Regions from separate parts of the Caballeronia sp. LP006 genome, predicted to be linked through region 3. Evidence: predicted binding sites of a transcription regulator. Region 3 holds the regulator's gene; each other region holds the start of a gene.
The links. Region 3 encodes LexA, which represses DNA repair genes until DNA is damaged. Its sites were predicted from a motif close to ACTGTATNNNNATACAGT; they were not measured.
Positions count from the first base shown of each region.

Region 1 (4,181 bases), on a different contig from region 3:
AACCCACACCTTATGCAGGCAGTCGAAGTAATCGCCGATCTGCTGCATGACTTCCCGCGCCTGCGCGATCTCAAGCAACATGCGCTCGACGTCCGCGTTGCCCCGATACTTGCGCCAGAACGTGCGGCCTTCTCTGATGCCGACAGGCTCGAAGCGAGGGAGCTTGCGAGCCATCTAGAGCGGTGACCTAGAGCACTCCAGGCCCACTGTGCAAGCATCGCCCGCGTGCAATTCGCAAATTACGCGTTCAGTGTGAGCGATGCTCGCGACTGCAAACTGCAAAGCCAGCAAGCGCTTCGATCGCGTTCTTTGGTGTTTCTCTAGTTTGTCCACGCGTCCTCCCAGGATGTCTATCGCGACATGTTAGTCAGGACCGGGACGATCAGCGTCTCTTTGAATCAATCGCTGCGTATTAGCGGCGTCGGCTTGGAGCTGCGCAGCGCACGCCCGCCTAAGCAGCGAGCCGGTGTTCGTAGTAGGGCCGGTCGCGATCGTCGAGGATCGCATAGAGCGCGGCCAAATTGGAGGCGTCTGGATTCAACCATGCCTCGACGTTGTCGGGCTTGATTGGGACGATACAGCGGTCGTGGCCAGCGGCCTGCACTTCCGGCGGCGGTTCGTCTGTGATGGCCGCGAAGGAGAGCAAGTCAGGCTCCCCCGGTGCGCTCCATTTCGACCACAGGCAAGCGACATACATCAGCTGCCCGTTGTTCGGGCGAAACTCGAGGACCACATTCTCGTCCCGCTCGTGGCTCTCCAGCAGCGTCCCTTCCATCTTTGCCTTGCTGACGTTCTCGTAGAAAACATCGACCAGCATGAGGCCATGCGTGTGACCGAAGCACGGCTTCCAGAATCCTTCGAGATTGTCGCGCCGTGCATTGTAGGTGCCGGGGTACTTCACGTCGTAGTTGGCCGGTTTGCCTGCGATTCGGCACTGGTAGCGCATTGGCTTGATGACGTACTCGCCGTTCTCCATCACCAGGACCGGTGCGAACGTGCCCGGGAAGATCCTTGCGTCGCGTGGCCTAAACTCGGTTCGGTTCAGGTCCTCCAGGCGTCGTAACGAGGCTTCGATCTTGTCAGTTGCGATCCGCTTGCTTTCGGTAGCGGCTTTGGTAGTTTTTGTTTGCAGCGTGCGCTCAGCATCTGCAAGACGCGTGCGCTGCCTGAAAAGCTCCTGCTCGATCTTTGAGGTCTGCTCGACATTGAACCGATCGATGAATGCTTTGATTTGGCGTTCGTCGTCGCTTTGTGGCTCGCGAAATGCGTCCTCCATCGCCTTCGGAATCTTGGCCTTGCTACCTTCGGCGCGCTCCCAGAACAGGCGCGCAAACTCACGAATGTCCATTTGCGCGCCGAACATCTTGACGTATTTCCGGTAGTCCGCCTGAATCTGCGCCGAGTAGCACACTGCTGTCTCCCAGGGTATTGAGCTTCAATCCGATCGTTAAAAGGGGCCGCTAGCTCGCCGTGCCGGTGGCCTCACGGCACAGCCGCATCATCTTCTGCACCACCGCGCTTGCGTGGTTCAGGCCCATATCGCTCGTGAACAGTGCCTGCACGTCCGCCTGGCGCACGGCAATGCCCGCTCCCTTCAAATCGCGTCGCGCAATTTTGAGGGCCAGTTGGCCGATGCGGATGCGCGCGAGCCAGTCCATCGTGACGAGATTGCGCTTAAGCCAGATACGGCAGCTCTGCACCACGTGATCGACGCGCCATTCGTGCGTCAAAGCGTAAGACGCGGCTATGGTCGCCACCAGAAAGCAGAGCAAATCCGCACGTGCGCCAGTCAGTTCGTCGATGTCAGGTTTCATCATGTCGATCCTGCTTTTCGTCCGTATTCCACTATGTTACCGATCGACCGACCTCGGTTGCAGATGCGGACGCGCTGCGGGTCGCCCCTCGACAGTATTGGCGATCGCGCACCCTGCCGTCGACTTCCCAGCGATTGAAATCATCAAGAGGCTTCGTTCGAACCACACACCCTCTCTCCTGCGCAAAAACGTCGGCTGGCCGCTTTTTACGCGCGAAACGCTTCGTCCATGGTCACGACGTCGAATGCGCGACATAGCCTGGTCACGCTTCGGCGATCTCCGAAAAGGAGTGTCTGGGCTAAGCTTATTGATCAGCTTTTTTCGGTTCCAATTAAAAGGGCGCAATTCACTGCTTCATTTTCTGCGCTAAGATACCACTGTACATTCATACAGTGTTTTTGGAACCTCCTTTGCCATGGCCGCTCTGCCCAAGCACATTGAAGCGATCCATCCTGCGATCTGGCGTGGGTCGCAACTCGCGCGGGCCTACGGCAAGACGATCGACACCGGCTACGCGGCTTTGTCGGCGGAATTACCCGGCGGGGGCTGGCCCATTGGCTCCTTAGTCGAGTTGCTCGTCCAGCAGCCGGGAATCGGCGAAATGCGCTTGCTCAATCCCGCGCTGATTGCCGCGAGCCAACGACCGGTCGCTCTCCTGCAAGCCCCGCATGTGCCAAACATCATCGCCTTCGCCTACTTGGGTGTGCCGCTGAACAAGCTCACGATGCTGCGCGCGCCGAAGACCGCGGATGCGCTCTGGTGCGCCGAGCGCGTACTGAACGCACGAAGTTGTGGCGCCCTGCTCTTCTGGCAGCAGCACATTCGATCTGAGGCGTTGCGGCGATTGCATCTGGCGGCACAAGCAACCGAAACGCTCCTGATTCTGGTTCGACCGCTCGCCGCCGCCCAGGATTCGTCACCCGCGACGTTACGACTGGGGGTGCGGCCCGCCGACGGCGGCATCGTTGTCGACATCATCAAGCGACGAGGACCCACCCGAACTGAGTCACTCTCCATCCACCTTCAACCGTCTCCGATCCTGCTCAGCCCCCATGGCCGTATTCGTCGCCATCTTCCTGCCCCGGCTCTCGCTGGAGGTATTCCGTCCGAGGTGGTCGCCTCCGACTGAACACGGATATGTGGTGCTGGAACGCGACAAGGTCATTGTGCTGGACCAGGCAGCACAAGACGCGGGGGTGAGAGTGGGAATGAAACGAGGAGGTGTCACGACACTCGCGGCCGATGCGCTGATGGTTGACCGCGACCCGACGCGTGAACACGATGTACAGCGTGAAGTCGCCTTTGCCTTGCTTCGCTTCTCGCCGCAGGTCGCCATGCGCGAGGAAGAAACCCTCATTGTCGATGTCACCGCCAGTCTTCGGCTTTTCGGCGGCATTCGACAGGTGTGCCGGCAGATCAACGAGACGGTCAGGACGATCGGCGTCACCGCCCGCATGAGCGTGGCGCCGACCGGCCAGGGCGCGTGGCTGCTCGCCAAGCGCGGGCGCAGACGCGTACTCAAGATGAGTTCGCTCGAACGCCACCTTGGCGTGCTGCCTTTCGTGGTGGTGCCGGAGATTCGGTCGTTCAGCGACTGGTTCAATGGTCTCGGTTGCCGAGTGCTCGACGATATTCGACGCCTGCCGCGTGCAGGGCTTAAAAAGAGGTGTGGCGTGGACTTATTGGAGTCGCTTGACCGCGCCTATGGCCTGTCGCCTGAACTCTACGAGTGGCTTGAGTTGCCACCCGCTTTCAGCGCGCGCACCGAACTGCCCGATCGGGTCGAGCATGCCGAGGCCGTTCTCTTTTCCGCGCGCCGTCTGATCGTCCAACTGTGCGGCTGGCTGAGCGCGCAGCAACTCGCGCTCACGCAGGCCACGATCACGCTGGAACACGAGCGCGGTCGTCAGGCCATTGAGCCCACGCAGATCGACATTGCGCTTGCCGAACCCACCTGGCACGAGGAACACCTGGTCCGCCTGCTCAGAGAGCGACTTGGACGTATCGAGCTCGAAGCAGCCGTCATCGCCGTGCGGCTGACGGCATCCCGAGTCCAGCCGGCCGAGCCGCCGAGCGATTCGCTGTTTCCCGACCCGGGCGGTTCGACGGAAGATCACAAGCGGCTGCTCGAATTGCTGGTGGCACGCTTGGGGCCTGAGAATGTCCTGCGGCCTGCGCCCACCTCAGACCACCGGCCTGAACACGCCAATCAGTGGATACCGGTCCAGGACACCGCCCAAGCGTGTCCGCCCCCGGCCGAACTTCCGCGCCCCACCTGGCTACTCAACGAGCCGGTGCGGCTCATGATCAAAAACCACCGACCATTCTACGGCTCGCCGCTCAAACTCGTTTCCGCTGGCGAGCGCA
Region 1 is NZ_JARTVW010000006.1:329,098-333,278, reverse strand. It holds gene P9250_RS32115 (hypothetical protein) at 1-81, opposite strand, end outside; gene P9250_RS32110 (SOS response-associated peptidase family protein) at 452-1,411, opposite strand; gene P9250_RS32105 (hypothetical protein) at 1,461-1,817, opposite strand; gene imuA (translesion DNA synthesis-associated protein ImuA) at 2,230-2,943, shown strand; gene P9250_RS32095 (DNA polymerase Y family protein) at 2,867-4,181, shown strand, end outside.
Region 1: the regulator LexA is predicted to act here: its motif matches at 2,191-2,208, upstream of imuA (translesion DNA synthesis-associated protein ImuA).

Region 2 (4,181 bases), 230 kb from region 3:
GAAAAAACCGTGGAGAAACCAGTCGCCCGTCAGACGCTCGCGATACACCCAGAACATGCGGCCGCGATCGTCGGAGGCGACGTAGTAATCGCGTTGAACGCCGTTGCCGTCCCACCAGCCCGCTTCGATACGCTCGGTCCGGCTGATGAGCTTCAACGCGCGACGATAGAACGGCCGCTCGTTGCGCAACATCAGCTTTTGCGGCGTTTCGAGAATCCACGATGGCCGCGGCTGCGAAGGCACGGCTTGGTCGGGAAGCTCGAACGATTCCGCGCTTTCTTCTTCCGTGTCGTCTGGCGTCGGCGCTTCGACGCCCTCTTTCGCGCGCGACTTTTTTCCGCGCTTGGGCTTGGCCTTACGTTCAGGCTGATACGTTTCGACCGTCACCGCCGCTTCCGGCCGATGATCCTCCCGCTCGCTCAATTGCACGACATTTTCCGCGCCGAGTCGCGCGCTCAGACGCTCCAGCAACTGCGCCATCGAGTCGGCATCGGAACCCGGCATGGGGAAAAGCGTATCGGCGGGCGGCTCGTGCTCGCTGACCTTGTCGGCCAAAAGCTTCATCTCGATCACCGGCGCGATCAAGGTTGCCTGATTCAGCTTTTCGCGCAGCAGCCAGAGAATGTGCTCGGCATCGCGCGTCGGCACAGCCCATGCAATCTTGAGCGTCGATGTCTTGGGTGCGTTGCGCGCCGCCAATTCATGTTCGAGCAAAAGCGAAAACTCGCTGACAGCCGAGTGATGCGCGTTCAGCCAACCGGCGAGTTGCAACACGAGCCGGCGTGCCGCAAACAACAGCGCATCGGCGTTTTCGACGCGCGCCTGCAACTCGAGTTTCGCCTCGAACGATGCCGGCGCGCAAAACGCTTCGCGTGGATCGGGCGCCTGCCCGTAAGCTTGCGCGAGCCATTGCAGAATGCCCTGCCCGAAACGCCGCGCCACGCCTTTGCGCGGCAAGCGACGCAAGTCGGCGAGCGTCACGCAACCAATCTGCTCGAACGCATTGCCATGCGATGCCGCCGACGGCACGAGAGACACCGGCAAGGCATCGAGCGCGCGCACGAGTGTTGCCTCTTTCACAATACGAACGCGTTTCGCCACTCGTCGCGTGCGCGCGTGCGCAAGGAGCCACGCGCCCCACGCGGTCGGCGCACAGCCCATCCGGGACGTGAAGCCACAATCTTTCACCGTGGAGCGCACCTTTGCAAAGAGGCTGCGCAAGCCGCCGAAAAGCCGCATGCTCGCGCCGACTTCCAGCAACACAGTATTCGCATGTGCAAGCACGACCTTCGGCGTGAACGCGAGCAAGGACAACGCCACTGCTTCGAGCGCGCGCTGCTCTTCGCTGATATCGACGGCAAGCAAAGTGAGCCGCGGCGCGAGCGCGAACGCATGCGAGCGCGTGCTGCCCGGGCGCACGCCGAGGCGGAACGCGACGAGATCGGGCAGCAGAATGCGCGCGTGATCCGCGAGCGCAAAACATGGCTGACCGGAATCGTCCGCGTTCGCAACCGAATTGCCGACGGGCGCTTTACCGGGCGTCGAGTCCATTCCAGGCGAGGTCGAATTCGTCGAGATCGACGGCATCGATGGCGGCCTGACTGCTTCGAGCGATAAAAGCGGCAATGTCACCGCTATCCACAACATGATTGACCTCTCGTGCTCTCCTGGCTTGATCCGCGCGACGAATGTGCTCAGGCAATGCCGGCATTTGCAGCGGCAAACGCAACTGCAGCGGTTTTTCCAGCAACGGACCACGCCGCTTGATGATGTCGATTTCGAGCATGACCACCTGCATCCATTCGCGACGATTCATTGTCTGCGCGTGCGCAGGCAGCACCGGTTTGCAGACGATGCGCAATGGTGCCGCGGAGGATTGCTTCGCGGCATCGAGCGGGCGGAACAGAAACACCAGCGACTGCGATTCCTGAGCGGCCACTTGCAAACGACGCAGCGCATCGGGCCGCGCCTTGGGCAGCCAGATCAAGACCGCGCCGCTGCCATCCTGTTTGAGCGATTGCTCGGCCGCCCATAGCACCTGATCCTCGGGCGCTTTGACCCAGACCAGCTTGCCCGGCGCGATGTTCATCGACCGGAACGCTGCTGGATTGGGCATCCAGGGAGGCGCTACGAAGATGACGGTGCGGCCTCTTTTCGTCACCAACTCACGAAGCGAACGCGCGAGCAGCCTGACCTCGCCAACCCCGCATTCTTCGATAAGCAATTCAGTGACGGCGCCGGCCATCCAGCCGGTATTTGGCAAGACCAGATCGAGCGCCCGATAGCCACTCGAAACGACACCCGCGTCCGACACGCCGACCTGCTCGCCTTGCCAAAGCTGCTGCTGCAGGCGCGATGTCAGCCCGATATCGAGCAGTGAAAGTGCTGCACCCATGAGTCTTCCCTGTCCACCCGAATGCAAGAGCCTGCTCATGCCCAGAGCATTCGGCAACCCTTTTGTACTGTATATTTATACAGTATTTCGAGGCGACGAGGTAAACGGTCGATGTAAGTTTAGACGGGCTTGAGACGGACGACTGGAGGGGATTTGAATGTTTCTGGATGGAGATTTGGTGCTTGCGTCGTAAGCGCGGCACCAGCAACGTCTTGACTGGCGATTGTGATTCTCAGACTGCGGTGCGGAGCTGATTGGCAACGACCCACGGTGTGAGTTCGTTGATGCGGTTAATCGCATGGTCGGCGATGCGTGCGAGCACGAAGCGTAGATATGCCTCAGGATCGAGGCTGTTCAGTTTTGCGGTGCCAATGAGGCTATAGATTGCGGCGGCACGTTCACCGCCAGAATCTGCGCCTGCGAACAGGTAGTTACGTCGCCCTATGGCCACCCCGCGTAGCGCGCGCTCGACTGGAAGGTTGTCGATCATCGCAATAGCGTGTGAACGCTTCCCACCGGTTCAGCGCATAAAGGATCGCCCGACTCGTGTCCGACTTGCGCGAGAGCGTTGCCAGCATCGTTCTGAGCCACGCATGGAACTCATCGAGTAGTGGCCGCGCATGCGCCTGACGATACACACGGCGTTCGTCGGGCGGTTTGCCCCTGATTGTCTCCTCAATCCTGTATAGCGCGCCGATGCGCTCAAGCGCTTCAGTGTTTAACGCATTGGGACGCGCTGCGTGTAATTCATAGAACTGACGTCGCGCGTGCGCCCAGCAAGCCGCCTCGGTGACGCGCCCGCTTTCGTAGATGGCCTGGTAGCCCCCGTATGCGTCGGCTTGCAGCGTACCGCTGAATGACTCGAGATGCTGTTGCGGATGGATGCCCTTGCGATCCGGCGTGTAGGCGAACCACACCGCCGGTGGCGTCATGTCAGCTGACGCACGATCATCGCGAACGTAAACCCACAAGCGACCGGTCTTCGTCCTGCCGTTGCCCGGTGCCAGCACTGGAACTGGCGTGTCGTCCGCGTGCAGTTTCGTCGCCGACATCACGTGAGCACGCAGTGTTTCTACAAGCGGCTGCAGCAATGTTGCCGCGTGACCGACCCACTTCGCAAGCAGCGAGCGATCCAGCGCGACGCCTTCCCGGGCGTAGATGACCGACTGCCGATAAAGCGGCACGTGGTCTGCGAACTTCGAGACCAGCACGTGTGCCAGCAGCCCTGCGCCGGCGAGACCGCGTTCGATGGGACGACTCGGTGCAGGCGCCTGAGCGATGTGATCGCAACACACGCACGCAAACTTCGGGCGCACATGACGAATGACCCTGAAGCTTGCCGGTACGTACTCAAGTTGCTCGGCGACGTCTTCGCCCAGCGACTTCATCTCGCCACCGCATTCCGAACACTTCCCGGCAGATTCGGGCAAGTGCGTCCGGATCTCGCGCGGCAGATGCTCAGGCAGTGGCTTGCGCGGTGCCTGTTCCACAACCGCGCGCGGCGTCTTTGGGATTTCGACCGGCGCCGCGCCTTCGTCGGCCTCAAGCTCCTCGAGGCGCAACTCGAGTTGCTCGATCTGATGGTCCAGCTTCTCCGACTTGCGACCGAACTGCATACGGCGCAGCTTGGCAATGAGCAGCTTCAGGTGTTCGACTTCGGCTGCGCGCGATGCCAACACGACTTGTTGCGACTTAACCGTTTCCTGCAGTTTGAGCATCTGCGCGTCGCGCTCACGCAGCGCCGCCTCCTGGCTGAGCAGCATCGCCTTCAGCGTTTGGACATCGT
Region 2 is NZ_JARTVW010000005.1:2,207,581-2,211,761, forward strand. It holds gene P9250_RS26895 (DNA polymerase Y family protein) at 1-1,647, opposite strand, end outside; gene imuA (translesion DNA synthesis-associated protein ImuA) at 1,532-2,395, opposite strand; partial or broken gene tnpC (IS66 family transposase) at 2,628-4,158, opposite strand.
Region 2: the regulator LexA is predicted to act here: its motif matches at 2,462-2,479, upstream of imuA (translesion DNA synthesis-associated protein ImuA).

Region 3 (4,181 bases):
GTAACGCACTCGGCTTTCGGAAAGTGAACGTTGTCATCTTTGCTTCATCCTTGATCGTCCTGCCTTCGGCGCCGGGGGATAAGCGCACTGTTTTTTTGTCTCGTCATGCGCGGCCGTCTTTGCGGCCGCTTTCATTGCGACTCGAGCGCCTCGCGGCGCCCGGTCTCTTGCCTGCTTACTGCGGCTGATAAATCGAATCGAACACGCCGCCGTCCGCGAAGTGCGTCTTCTGCGCTTTGGTCCAGCCACCGAAGGTGTCGTCGATGGTGTAGAGCTTGAGCTTGGGGAACTGCTTGGTCAGCTCTGCGGGCACCTTGTCCGAACGCGGACGATAGAAATTGCGCGCCGCGATCTGCTGGCCTTCGTCGCTATACAGATACTTCAGATACGCTTCGGCCAGCTTGCGCGTGCCGTGCTTGTCGACGACCTTGTCCACCACCGCCACCGGCGGCTCGGCCAGAATGCTCACCGAAGGAACCACGATCTGAAACTTCTCCGGACCGAATTCCTTGAGTGACAGGAACGCCTCGTTTTCCCATGCGATCAGCACGTCGCCCTGACCGCGCTGCACGAAGCTGGTGGTCGCGCCGCGTGCGCCGGAATCGAGAACGCCTGCGTTCTTGTAGAGCTTGGTCACGAACTCCTTCGCGGTCTCTTCGTTGCCGCCGGGCTTGTGTTGCGCATACGCCCACGCCGCCAGATAGTTCCAGCGCGCGCCGCCCGAGGTCTTCGGGTTCGGCGTGACGATCGACACGCCCGGCTTGGTGAGATCGTCCCAGTCCTTGATGCCCTTCGGGTTGCCCTTGCGCACCAGAAACACAATGGTCGACGTGTACGGCGATGCATTGTCCGGCAGACGCTTCTGCCAGTCCGTCCCGACGATGCCCTTGGAGGCGAGCGCGTCGATGTCGTAAGCAAGCGCAAGCGTCACGACGTCTGCCTGAAGCCCGTCTAGAACCGCGCGCGCCTGGCCGCCGGAACCGCCATGAGATTGCTTGAAGGTGACCGTTTCGCCGGTGTCCGCCTTCCACTTCTTCGCAAAGGCCTGGTTGAAGTCCTGATACAACTCGCGCGTCGGATCGTACGAGACGTTCAGAAACGACGTGTCCGCGTGCGCGGTGGCCGAGATTCCGAAACTCGCCGCCGTGATCGCCAGCGCGGCAAAGAGTTGTTTCGCGCCGCCCTTCAATCCAGCCCTGATGCTATACATTCCCCGTTCTCCGTCTTATCGAATTGACGGAATCAGTCTAAAGGCGAGCTTATATGATTAGAAATAATTGTTTCTCACTTTTTTAGATACAAAAGTGCTAAAGCGGGTTATTTCGCGGTTTGAGAGGCAAGTAGAGACGGTTCGAGCGCGCTGCAGCCTTGTCAGTAAAGGATCTGGCGACGAACTTCAAGTAAAGCTTGAAAAGCGCGAAATACTGTATAAAAATACAGTCATCTGTCCATCCATACAGTGCGCCGAGGCTCCAGCAAGTGACCAAACCCTCAAAACTTACCGCGCGACAGCAGCAAGTGTTCGAGCTCATCCAGCGAGCCATCGACCGCACGGGCTTTCCGCCCACGCGTGCCGAGATCGCTGCCGAGCTTGGCTTCAGCTCCGCGAACTCCGCCGAGGAACATCTGCGGGCACTGGCGCGCAAGGGCGTGATCGAACTCGCGGCGGGTTCGTCGCGTGGCATCCGCCTGTTGGGAGGCTCCGCGCGCATCGACCGTTCGGACGATCTTCCGCATCAGTTCACCTTGCCGCATCAGAGCATCATGCAGTTGTCGCTTCCGCTGGTCGGGCGCGTTGCGGCGGGCAGCCCCATCCTTGCGCAGGAGCATATCTCGCAACACTATGCGTGCGACCCTGCGTTCTTTTCGGGCAAGCCCGACTATTTGCTGAAGGTGCGCGGCTTGTCCATGCGCGACGCGGGCATTCTCGACGGCGACCTGCTTGCCGTACAGAAGCGCAATGAAGCGAAAGACGGGCAGATCGTGGTCGCGCGTATTGGCGACGATGTCACGGTGAAACGCTGGAAGCGCCGGCCAGATGGCGTGGAATTGGTCGCGGAGAATCCCGACTACGAAAACATCTTCGTGCGCTCCGGCAGCGGTGACTTCGCGCTGGAAGGAATCGCGGTCGGGCTCATCCGCTCCGGCGAGTTCTAACGCACGACTCGAGCGCGCGGCGCGTCAACATCGCCGCCCGCTTCGCCTCCTCGCCCTCGCGCGACGCGGCACGTTTCAAAAATTACAAGCATGACGGCCACCGCTCGCGGCGTGCCGCGGTGCGTCCTATCGTCTGTCGTCTGTCGTCCGCCGTCTGGAGAGTCATCATGGAACGTTTCGCCCGTTTGCTGCCCTTTCGTCAGTTTGGCCGTCTGCGTCATTTGCGCTCGCTGATCTCATGCGCCGTGGCGCGACCTGAAGCGGCGCCCGATCTCTTCGACGAGATGCCCGCGTTGCCGTCGCGTCAACCCGCCTTCGCCCGTGTGTCGCTCAATAGCGCGGTGCATGCGGAATCGGAACAGCGCGCGCCGGTGCGGGTGTATCGCAGTGAGTCGCGGGTAATCATGGTCGGCAATATCGGCGAGGTGTCGCGCATGATCGACCGGTGTATCGACGAGGAACGCGCCGGCGTTAGCAGCGGCATTCTGGCCTGAGCGCGGTCGAGCGTTTGCCGAGTGAATTTGAGTTATGTGCAATGCAGGCAGTCCGCAATCTATCGGCTGCAAGGAATGAAGCTCGGGATATATCCGGCGTGAACATGGTCAATCGTTCTTTCATGTCACCCATGTCACGCCAGGGGTCGTTCCTTCGCATGTCCCGCACTACGCGTTGTTTCGTCGCCGCGCTCGTCATTCTCTTCATCGTTGCAGGGTTAAGCCTTGTCTATGCGTCGCCCTATATCGCGCTGAACCGCGTCAAGCACGCGGCCGATGCGCGCGATGCACAGACCGTCAACGAATACGTCGACTTCCCTGCACTGCGTGAAAGTCTCAAAGAGCAAGTCGGCGCACTGCTGACGCGGCGCGTCGATATCCAGAAGAGCGGCAATCCGCTCGCGATCATCGGTGCAATGATCGGCGCGGCGCTCGTAGGGCCGCTGGTGGATTCCTACGCTACGCCCGAAGGCGTCGCCGCGATTTTGAATGGCATTCCGCCGCGGGGAGATCCAGGCGAGCATCCACCCGATGTCGTGCCACCGGTTCGAGACGGTCAGGCGGCGGCGAGTTCACCGCCGTCGGAAGCGGCATCGAGCATGGTTGCGACTCAAGAACCGCCGCGACAACCACCGCAGACCACGGCCGGATATCGCAGCTTCGATACGTTCGTGGTGACCTACCAGCACGGTGCCGGCGATGCGCGGTACTCCGCGATCTTTCATCGGTACGGGTTGATAACGTGGAAGCTGGTTGCGGTTGATTTGAACGGGTGAGTTCGTTGTTGGACAACCATTAAAGTGCCGGTAAGCGCTTCATGGCATTTTTTGCGGCGTTAAGCGTGCGCGGCCGTCACGCAAGGAGACGGCAGCTGGCGCTGATAGCGCAAAAGAGCACTGGCCGACGCAGGCCAGCCTCATCGCGCAAAGCTATCCTCAAACACTTACTTCGGCCCGGTCCGGCTTCGCCGCATAAGCCGCCTCATCTTCCGCTTCGGCCGACTCACCTGCCTGACAAACCGCAACCAATATGCTGCATGACACGCGATCGAGCAGCGGTGTGTTGCCCGCGCCCATCCACCAGCGCGCGAGACCGCTGCGGCATCGATGGCCGACCACGACCAGATCGACCTTGAGACTTTCCGCCAGCGTGGCGATTTCATCGATCGGATGCCCGAATGCGAAATGCCCCTGCGCCTGCAAGCCGCGTTCGCGCAGCCACTCCACGCCTTCTTGCAGGATATCGCGTGCGGCATCCTCGAACCGTCCGCATGCCATGTCGGTCAGAAGACCGGCGCTTTGCGCAATGCTCGAACGCATATCCACCACCGCCAGCACGTGCGTCTCCGCGTTCAAGGCAAGCGCGAGATTCGCGCCCTGACGCAACGCCTTGCGGCCCTCTCTGGAGCCGTCGTAGCACAACAGGATTTTTCGATAGCCTGACATCATGATCTCCCTGCCGCGTAGCCGATGGTGTCGGCAAATCGAGTGCGGCGCATCTTCATCATGGTAGGTCGCCTCATGCGTGGCA
Region 3 is NZ_JARTVW010000005.1:1,972,715-1,976,895, forward strand. It holds gene cysT (sulfate ABC transporter permease subunit CysT) at 1-37, opposite strand, end outside; gene P9250_RS25780 (sulfate ABC transporter substrate-binding protein) at 176-1,210, opposite strand; gene lexA (transcriptional repressor LexA) at 1,480-2,157, shown strand; gene P9250_RS25790 (hypothetical protein) at 2,325-2,651, shown strand; gene P9250_RS25795 (DUF2939 domain-containing protein) at 2,810-3,427, shown strand; gene P9250_RS25800 (universal stress protein) at 3,587-4,096, opposite strand.